Linked DNA regions of Thermoleptolyngbya sichuanensis A183. Each later gene encodes a partner of the first gene's protein in a complex. Links are inferred from orthologs where the notes say so. Each region holds a gene or a part of one and is shown on either strand. Other genes may lie near its edges.

Region 1 (3,029 bases):
ATGAGTCCTCAATCTGACATCGGCGATTAAGCAAAACCGCTATTCCAAACCCAATGTCCTAACGTGCCAAGCGTTACAAGCTTTGCTCAGCCAAGTGTAAAGCAGTACACTGTCCCCATTAGATACGAATCCAAGACCAAAAAGGATTTGAGAATGGCTCAGAAATCTCCAGGCCGTCAGTCTTCTCCCACGTTCTCGGTCTATCCCAATGCCTAATCCAGCGCGATCGCCCAGGTAAGCGATATCGGTAAACCCTATAGGTAAGCCATAGGTATATCAGCCAGCCCTTTCGCTAACTGTTGTCTCGCTAACTGTTGCATGGGTAACGCCGTACAGATAACGCCGAGTTCCCGCAGCGTTCTTGACGAAGCACCCCTTATGATTGCCCATAATCTACTGAAACCGAGAACCCAAACCGATCGCTCAAGCAAATTACTCAAGCGAATTGCTCAAGCGAATTGCTCAGGCGAACTACTCAAACCGTACATTCCCACAAATAGCTGAGAACAATCTGAGTGTGCTGAGAACATCCTGAAGTGCTAAGTGTGACAAAGACATCCTGAAGTATGAGGCTGAAACCCATCCGAACTGATCTGGCAAAGCTCCTCTCAAACCATGCCACACGCTTCAAGGTGCGACAATTAAGCTCTAACGGCGGAATTTCTAGCTGATCTGGCCCGAGATCTGGTTCGATTACCTCTGGCTTAACCTTCCATCAAAAACCCGTATCGCAGAAATCTAGAAAATCCCGCATAATCTTAAGAGAACGCAACAGTCTGGTGTTTGTACAAGTGCGGCGATCGCCGCGATTAGCCCCTAACCGAGTTCAGGAGACGGTTCGCCTATGGCCATGATCGAAACCAAAACCGAACCCATGGTGCTCAACATGGGTCCCCATCACCCCTCGATGCACGGGGTGTTGCGGCTCATCGTCACTCTGGACGGGGAAGACGTGGTGGACTGTGAACCTGTGATTGGCTATCTGCATCGCGGCATGGAAAAAATTGCCGAAAGCCGCACGCCTGTGATGTACGTGCCCTACGTCAGCCGATGGGACTACGCAGCGGGCATGTTCAACGAAGCGGTTGTCGTCAATGCCATCGAAAAGCTGGCTGACGTGCCCGTGCCCAAGCGAGCCAGCTACATCCGCGTCATCATGCTGGAGCTAAACCGCATCGCCAACCACCTGCTGTGGCTTGGCCCCTTCCTGGCAGACGTGGGGGCCCAAACGCCCTTCTTCTATATTTTCCGCGAACGGGAAATGATCTATGACCTGTGGGAAGCTGCGACCGGCTACCGCATGGTGAACAACAACTACTGGCGAATTGGCGGCATTGCGGCTGACCTGCCCTACGGCTGGGTGGACAAGTGCGCCGACTTTTGCGACTACTTCCTGCCAAAGGTCGATGAATACGAGAAGCTGATTACCAATAACCCGATCTTCCGCCGCCGCGTCGAGGGTATTGGCACCATCACCCGCGAAGATGCGATTAACTGGGGGTTGTCTGGCCCAATGCTGCGAGCTTCGGGGGTCAAGTGGGATCTCCGCAAGGTCGATCACTACGAGTCCTACGACGACTTTGACTGGGAAATTCATTGGGAAACCGCGGGAGACTGTCTGGCGCGTTACCTGGTGCGGATTCGCGAAATGCGCGAGTCGGTCAAGATCATTCGCCAGGCCCTGGCAGGCTTGCCGGGTGGCCCCTACGAAAACCTGGAAGCCCAGCGGATGAATGCTGGCCCAAAGTCGGAGTGGAACAGCTTTGACTATCAGTTCATCGGCAAAAAAGTTGCGCCAACGTTCAAGATTCCCAGGGGTGAAAACTACGTCCGCATTGAAAGCGGCAAAGGCGAAATCGGCATCTACGTGATCGGCGATGACAATGTGTTTCCCTGGCGGTTCAAGATTCGCGCCGCCGACTTCAACAATCTGCAAATCCTGCCTCACCTGCTGAAGGGCGTGAAGGTGGCAGACGTGGTGGCCATTTTGGGCAGCATCGACGTGATTATGGGTTCGGTTGACCGATAGTGGTCCGAGCGGGACACATTGCACAACCTGCCATAGCACCACACGCTACATGGCTAGTACAGTTTTCACTTGGTTTCCGCTCGTTTTATTCATCTCTGCGGCTCGAGACAAGGGTTTCGAGCCACTTTAATATGCTCTCGCGATTCGTTTCTTTGCAGAGCAGCAAGGGACTTATTGTGGAGGCTGGATGGAACCTGATCTAGGGCGATCGCGTCATAAGGGCTATCTTCACCTGATGCATCCCGGTTCAGCGTCGCTCAGCGTTTTCTTGGTCGATTTCTTAGTCGATTTCTTGGTCGGCGGTTCACCCGTTTGGGTCAATCTTGTACAAATGGATTGACTTACACATTCCAACCAAGGATAAATAAGTATGTTTACATTTAGGTAAGTATGTTTACATTCCACGATCTGCTCAGATCTTTTTGGGCGGCGTGGCGGGTTTCACAGTTCCGGTGCGTAGAGTCTGGCGCAGGGTTCTGAGGCTTTCCGAAATTCCAGCAGCAATGGCTGGATCACTAGAAACAACGACCTCTTTGGAAGCGCGTTCGAGTTCGATTCACGTATCAGAAAGCTCGATGGAATTAGCAACAACACTGAGGGGGCATACCGTCCACAACGCGGTGCGTGAGGTCGGCATCAACCCCAACTACTGGTATCCCGTTTACTGGGCTGAAGATTTGCAGCCGGGTCAGGTGGCGCAAGTGGTGGTCTGGCAGCAGGCGATCGCCCTCTACCGCACCCCCGATGGACAGGTCTACGCGATGGAGGATGCCTGCCCTCACAAAGGGGTAGAGCTACACAAGGGCAAGGTCAAGGGCGATCGCCTGGTGTGCCCCTATCACGGCTGGGAATTCAACTCAGACGGGCAATGTGCCCATATTCCCTATCTGCCGCCCAATCAAAAACTGCCCTGCGCCCAAGCCCGCAGCTACCCAACGCGAGAGCGCTATGGCATTCTCTGGGTGTTTCCGGGTGCTCCGTCCCTAGCGGAACAGGTCGC
Region 2 (3,080 bases), 1.7 Mb from region 1 along the record:
AGCGGCGCAGCCACCTGCAAAATGCCCTCCGGAGTCCGCTTCAGCATGTCTTCTGCTACAATCCGTTCGCTGAGCGATTTGCCTGGTGCAATGACGCTGAACACCTGCGGACGAGAGAGATCGAGATTCATGCTGGGCGTAATTCGGATGACCCGGCGCGATCGCCCTTGAAAATTGGTCAGCGAACTGCGATCCCAATCCACATAAATCGGCGCTGGAGATCCATTGCTAATGCTGAGTGCCAAATCGGTAATTGGCTCAAACCCATAGCGCGGCTTCAGCCCCACATTAATATTGACCTTGCCCTGCAAATCGGCGCGGGTCAGTTCTTCCTTCAAGCCATCTCGGTCAAGCTGCACCGTCGCCCAGTCTTCCATCTCGCCCAGCGCCTGCCGCGCCACATACACCAGCGTCAGCGCATACACCACAATAATCAGCAAATCTAAACCCACCATGAGCGATGCGCCTTATCAAGAGGCCGTATCGAGATCCTGAATCAAACCATTCAAATTTCTGAAGGCTAGTCAAACAAAACCGAATCCTTGCAAACAGTTCAGGCTCTCAAAACAATGTAAAAAGAGAGTAACATTATCAGAGATTCGGCTTGTCGAGTCCTGATGTTTCACTAAGCTTCACCGGGCTGCGCTAGCAGGGCCGCATCCTAGTGTTGCACTTAAGCTAATCAAGTGGCAGGTGACTTCGTGTTTGTTCTCAGTGGCTACGAATACCTTCTAGGATTCCTCATTGTCTGTGGCATCGTTCCGTTTTTAGCGCTAGGGTTGTCTTGGGTGCTGCGTCCCAGCAAACGAGCTGGCGTGGAGCGGCGCACCACCTATGAGTCCGGCATGGAGCCAATCGGCGGAGCCTGGATTCAGTTCAACATCCGCTACTACATGTTTTCGCTGGTGTTCGTCATTTTTGACGTGGAAACGGTGTTTCTCTACCCTTGGGCGGTCGCCTTTAACCAGCTAGGGCTGCTGGCCTTTGTCGAAGCACTGATTTTCATTGCAATCCTGGTTGTCGGTCTTGTATATGCGTGGCGGAAAGGAGCACTGGAATGGTCATGAATCCTGGCACAACGGAACCTAAGAACTTGCTAGAAGGTCTACAGAACCCCATCGGTCGCCCAGAGGTTACGAAGGATCTTTCGGAAAACGTGATCCTGACCACAGTCGATGATTTGCACAACTGGGCGCGGCTGTCGAGCCTCTGGCCGCTGCTCTATGGAACGGCTTGCTGCTTTATTGAGTTTGCGGCGCTGATTGGCTCCCGGTTTGACTTTGACCGCTTTGGTCTGCTGCCGCGATCCAGTCCGCGCCAGGCCGACCTAATCATCACTGCTGGCACTATCACTATGAAGATGGCTCCAGCGCTGGTGCGGCTTTATGAGCAGATGCCCGATCCGAAGTATGTGATCGCGATGGGGGCCTGTACAATTACGGGCGGCATGTTCAGCATGGACTCGCCAACGGCAGTGCGCGGCGTAGACAAGCTAATTCCCGTGGATGTCTACATTCCTGGCTGCCCGCCGCGTCCCGAAGCAATTATCGATGCCATCATCAAGCTGCGGAAGAAAATTTCTAGCGAGGCGCTGGCAGAACGGGGCGAAGTGGCGCAAACCCACCGCTATTACACTATTTCCCACGGCATGAAGGAAGTATCGCCGATTCTGACTGGGAAGTATCTGGAGGCAGACACACGCAAGGCTCCGCCGAAGGAGCTGGCCGAAGCGTTTGGAATGCCTATGTCGCCCGCGTTAGAAGCTGAAAAGGAGGCTGTGGATCGTGGCTGAAGAGACAACCCCTACTCCCCAGGAAACCCCTGAAGCTGCGCCGATTGTCGAAGTTGGCAAGGTGTCTAAGTGGCTCGCTGAGAACGGCTTTGAGCATGAAGCCCTGGAGCTGGATCATCTGGGTGTAGAAGTGCTGAAGGTGGATCGGGAGTTTCTAATTCCCTTTGCAACGGCGCTCTACGCCTATGGGTTCAACTGTTTGCAGTGTCAGGCGGCCTACGACGCGGGGCCAGGCGAAGACTTGGTGAGTACCTATCACCTAATCAAGATTGCCGATAACGTCGATCGCCCGGAAGAGGTGCGCGTGAAGGTGTTTGTGCCGCGTGAAGACCCGCGAGTGCCTTCGGTCTATTGGATCTGGAAGGGGGCCGACTGGCAGGAGCGTGAGAGCTACGATATGTATGGCATTGTCTATGAAGGGCATCCTAACCCGAAGCGGATCTTGATGCCGGAAGATTGGGTCGGTTTCCCTTTGCGGAAGGACTACATTTCGCCCGACTTCTTTGAATTGCAAGACGCTTACTAACGTATTGAGCAAACGGTATTGGGCAAATTTGTCCGAATATTCCAGAATATTCCGCCAGAATATTCCAAATGTAATGACTGGTTGTGTCACGCCTGGGGGCTTTTTGCTCTTGGGCGTTTTGCTGTTTGGTATGGCAGTTGCCTAGTAGGGTATTTGGGTTAGTGGGGGATTTGGGGCGATCGCCCCGATAACAACCCGACAAAAACCCGACAAAAACCCGATAAAAAGTTGATTCATCTGGGAAGTGCCGTGCTAGACTTGCGGGCAAAAATCGACATCTAGCAGGCGATCGCCCTTTGTCCGCTATCTGTAGCGCGATCGCCCATCCTTCCCCTCACTTCTGCAAGCTTATGACGGCATCGTTTTTTTCTCTGTGGTATAGGTCAAATCTGCGCGCTAGGCGTTTAGCAGGGGGGGGGCCTTGGGTGCGTCTGGTGCTGGGGGCGATCGCCCTGGGTAGCAGTGTCGGCATTGCAGCGCCCGTCAGTGCAGGCCCGGCCGAGCCGGGATCTACGAGTTTCATAGCGCAGCCCCAGCGCATGGCACAGCGCACGGTACAGCGCGTCGTAGATGGGCTGCCGCCGCCGCCGGATGCTGGAGTGGGAACATTCTATCCGCAGCCGGGAGCCGCCGTGGGGTCAGACGGGCGCGGGACAAGCACGGCCCAATTTTCAGGCCAGCAGTACGTGGTTATCGTAAATGGCAACAGTCCGCTGCTGCTGTCTCAGGTGCAGCAAGTTGCCCCCGGCGCTGGACTCCAGT
Region 3 (3,129 bases), 1.7 Mb from region 1 along the record:
ACCCCTGCCTTTTGCGTACTAGCTTTCTGCATACTAAAAGCCTTCAAAAGCCATGTCGTAGGTTCAGCAATTTCCAGATTCCGGTTCACAGGTAGTGTCCCTCGGAAGGATAGAACCAACTGGAACATAACTAGTGCCAATAGCTTAGAGCTAATTTGTAAAGGAGCCTGAAAGCCTTGTTAATCAAGGATTTCCGAGAAACCGCTTTTCCTGGGCAAGCATGACCTCAAAGCCACACATGCCAAGAGTTTCAGGCTTCTTAAGATTTGCTTCATAAATTAGCTCTTAGAGCCAACGAAGCCATTTTCAGGTATTTAGCATTAGACGCTGCCGTTGAGCCTTTCCATTTCATCCTTACCGGAGAATTCACGGTGGCCCGGTGATTTTACTAGGCTTTACCGGGAAAATACTGAAACAGGGCAACTTGTTAAAGAACTATTAAAAGCGTCCGACTAAAGCATCCTACTTATCGGACAGGTGATTAGGGGTTTATGGCCTCTACCAGTGGCCCTGTCAACCCAAGCGTCAGCAGAGCGTTGCAAGCTTGCAACAAACCTCCTATCGGCGCAGCCAGGGAATGTCGTGATTCCACGGAATGCGGCGGACGATGAAGCGACAGAGAACGGCGTGGGTGGTTACGTCGTCATCGACCTGGCGCTCCTGCTCCACCAGCAGCAGCAACAGCCGCAGCGAAAACTCTAGCTTGCCGTCATCGGGCAGTCCCCGCGCTGCACCTAGGTCTACCAGCGGCGCAGCCACCTGCAAAATGCCCTCCGGAGTCCGCTTCAGCATGTCTTCTGCTACAATCCGTTCGCTGAGCGATTTGCCTGGTGCAATGACGCTGAACACCTGCGGACGAGAGAGATCGAGATTCATGCTGGGCGTAATTCGGATGACCCGGCGCGATCGCCCTTGAAAATTGGTCAGCGAACTGCGATCCCAATCCACATAAATCGGCGCTGGAGATCCATTGCTAATGCTGAGTGCCAAATCGGTAATTGGCTCAAACCCATAGCGCGGCTTCAGCCCCACATTAATATTGACCTTGCCCTGCAAATCGGCGCGGGTCAGTTCTTCCTTCAAGCCATCTCGGTCAAGCTGCACCGTCGCCCAGTCTTCCATCTCGCCCAGCGCCTGCCGCGCCACATACACCAGCGTCAGCGCATACACCACAATAATCAGCAAATCTAAACCCACCATGAGCGATGCGCCTTATCAAGAGGCCGTATCGAGATCCTGAATCAAACCATTCAAATTTCTGAAGGCTAGTCAAACAAAACCGAATCCTTGCAAACAGTTCAGGCTCTCAAAACAATGTAAAAAGAGAGTAACATTATCAGAGATTCGGCTTGTCGAGTCCTGATGTTTCACTAAGCTTCACCGGGCTGCGCTAGCAGGGCCGCATCCTAGTGTTGCACTTAAGCTAATCAAGTGGCAGGTGACTTCGTGTTTGTTCTCAGTGGCTACGAATACCTTCTAGGATTCCTCATTGTCTGTGGCATCGTTCCGTTTTTAGCGCTAGGGTTGTCTTGGGTGCTGCGTCCCAGCAAACGAGCTGGCGTGGAGCGGCGCACCACCTATGAGTCCGGCATGGAGCCAATCGGCGGAGCCTGGATTCAGTTCAACATCCGCTACTACATGTTTTCGCTGGTGTTCGTCATTTTTGACGTGGAAACGGTGTTTCTCTACCCTTGGGCGGTCGCCTTTAACCAGCTAGGGCTGCTGGCCTTTGTCGAAGCACTGATTTTCATTGCAATCCTGGTTGTCGGTCTTGTATATGCGTGGCGGAAAGGAGCACTGGAATGGTCATGAATCCTGGCACAACGGAACCTAAGAACTTGCTAGAAGGTCTACAGAACCCCATCGGTCGCCCAGAGGTTACGAAGGATCTTTCGGAAAACGTGATCCTGACCACAGTCGATGATTTGCACAACTGGGCGCGGCTGTCGAGCCTCTGGCCGCTGCTCTATGGAACGGCTTGCTGCTTTATTGAGTTTGCGGCGCTGATTGGCTCCCGGTTTGACTTTGACCGCTTTGGTCTGCTGCCGCGATCCAGTCCGCGCCAGGCCGACCTAATCATCACTGCTGGCACTATCACTATGAAGATGGCTCCAGCGCTGGTGCGGCTTTATGAGCAGATGCCCGATCCGAAGTATGTGATCGCGATGGGGGCCTGTACAATTACGGGCGGCATGTTCAGCATGGACTCGCCAACGGCAGTGCGCGGCGTAGACAAGCTAATTCCCGTGGATGTCTACATTCCTGGCTGCCCGCCGCGTCCCGAAGCAATTATCGATGCCATCATCAAGCTGCGGAAGAAAATTTCTAGCGAGGCGCTGGCAGAACGGGGCGAAGTGGCGCAAACCCACCGCTATTACACTATTTCCCACGGCATGAAGGAAGTATCGCCGATTCTGACTGGGAAGTATCTGGAGGCAGACACACGCAAGGCTCCGCCGAAGGAGCTGGCCGAAGCGTTTGGAATGCCTATGTCGCCCGCGTTAGAAGCTGAAAAGGAGGCTGTGGATCGTGGCTGAAGAGACAACCCCTACTCCCCAGGAAACCCCTGAAGCTGCGCCGATTGTCGAAGTTGGCAAGGTGTCTAAGTGGCTCGCTGAGAACGGCTTTGAGCATGAAGCCCTGGAGCTGGATCATCTGGGTGTAGAAGTGCTGAAGGTGGATCGGGAGTTTCTAATTCCCTTTGCAACGGCGCTCTACGCCTATGGGTTCAACTGTTTGCAGTGTCAGGCGGCCTACGACGCGGGGCCAGGCGAAGACTTGGTGAGTACCTATCACCTAATCAAGATTGCCGATAACGTCGATCGCCCGGAAGAGGTGCGCGTGAAGGTGTTTGTGCCGCGTGAAGACCCGCGAGTGCCTTCGGTCTATTGGATCTGGAAGGGGGCCGACTGGCAGGAGCGTGAGAGCTACGATATGTATGGCATTGTCTATGAAGGGCATCCTAACCCGAAGCGGATCTTGATGCCGGAAGATTGGGTCGGTTTCCCTTTGCGGAAGGACTACATTTCGCCCGACTTCTTTGAATTGCAAGACGCTTACTAACGTATTGAGCAAACGGTATTGGGCAAATTTGTCCGAATATTCCAGAATATTCCGCCAGAATATTCC

Evidence for each region.
Region 2: the proteins of HPC62_RS05430 (region 1) and HPC62_RS12255 are in contact, whole or in part, in a cryo-EM structure (PDB 6KHJ), measured with the Thermosynechococcus vestitus proteins. The link is inferred for Thermoleptolyngbya sichuanensis A183 from one-to-one orthologs. Residues at the interface, in WP_011057128.1 of Thermosynechococcus vestitus: Pro17, His18, His19, Pro20, Ser21, Met22, Val25, Arg27, Met29, Thr31, Ile38, Asp39, Cys40, Glu41, Pro42, Val43, Ile44, Gly45, Tyr46, Leu47, His48, Arg49, Gly50, Met51, Lys53, Ile54, Asn57, Arg58, Pro65, Tyr66; in WP_011056552.1 of Thermosynechococcus vestitus: Leu46, Met47, Tyr48, Thr50, Ala51, Cys52, Phe54, Ile55, Glu56, Ala58, Ala59, Ile61, Gly62, Ser63, Arg64, Phe65, Asn76, Pro78, Thr89, Thr91, Lys93, Met94, Ala97, Leu101, Met123, Phe124, Ser126, Asp127, Ser128, Tyr129.
Region 3: the proteins of HPC62_RS05430 (region 1) and ndhC are in contact, whole or in part, in a cryo-EM structure (PDB 6ZJN), measured with the Thermus thermophilus proteins. The link is inferred for Thermoleptolyngbya sichuanensis A183 from one-to-one orthologs. Residues at the interface, in WP_223903221.1 of Thermus thermophilus: Met26, Thr27, Asn29, Gly31, Pro32, His34; in WP_096411116.1 of Thermus thermophilus: Glu45, Ser46, Asn48, Pro50, Ala51, Gly52, Glu53.

What each region holds. Positions count from the first base shown.
Region 1 is NZ_CP053661.1:1,268,564-1,271,592, reverse strand. The notes cover bases 61-2,936. They hold HPC62_RS05430 (NAD(P)H-quinone oxidoreductase subunit H), read left to right. Parts: upstream 61-844; coding sequence 845-2,029; downstream 2,030-2,936. Other genes in these bases: HPC62_RS05420 (aromatic ring-hydroxylating dioxygenase subunit alpha), read left to right, coding at 2,605-2,936; HPC62_RS05425 (hypothetical protein), read left to right, coding at 2,217-2,369. Outside these bases: more of HPC62_RS05420, read left to right, coding at 2,937-3,029.
Region 2 is NZ_CP053661.1:2,929,363-2,932,442, reverse strand. Bases 1-2,927 are described here. They hold HPC62_RS12255 (NADH dehydrogenase subunit K), read left to right. Parts: upstream 1-1,063; coding sequence 1,064-1,792; downstream 1,793-2,927. Other genes in these bases: HPC62_RS12245 (SPOR domain-containing protein), read left to right, coding at 2,744-2,927; HPC62_RS12250 (NAD(P)H-quinone oxidoreductase subunit J), read left to right, coding at 1,785-2,318; ndhC (photosynthetic/respiratory NAD(P)H-quinone oxidoreductase subunit C), read left to right, coding at 702-1,067; HPC62_RS12265 (hypothetical protein), read right to left, coding at 1-455. In the rest of the region: more of HPC62_RS12245, read left to right, coding at 2,928-3,080. UniProt on the Escherichia coli protein: NDH-1 shuttles electrons from NADH, via FMN and iron-sulfur (Fe-S) centers, to quinones in the respiratory chain. The immediate electron acceptor for the enzyme in this species is ubiquinone.
Region 3 is NZ_CP053661.1:2,930,059-2,933,187, reverse strand. The notes cover bases 154-3,129. They hold ndhC (photosynthetic/respiratory NAD(P)H-quinone oxidoreductase subunit C), read left to right. Parts: upstream 154-1,446; coding sequence 1,447-1,812; downstream 1,813-3,129. Other genes in these bases: HPC62_RS12250 (NAD(P)H-quinone oxidoreductase subunit J), read left to right, coding at 2,530-3,063; HPC62_RS12255 (NADH dehydrogenase subunit K), read left to right, coding at 1,809-2,537; HPC62_RS12265 (hypothetical protein), read right to left, coding at 559-1,200. UniProt on the Escherichia coli protein: NDH-1 shuttles electrons from NADH, via FMN and iron-sulfur (Fe-S) centers, to quinones in the respiratory chain. The immediate electron acceptor for the enzyme in this species is believed to be ubiquinone.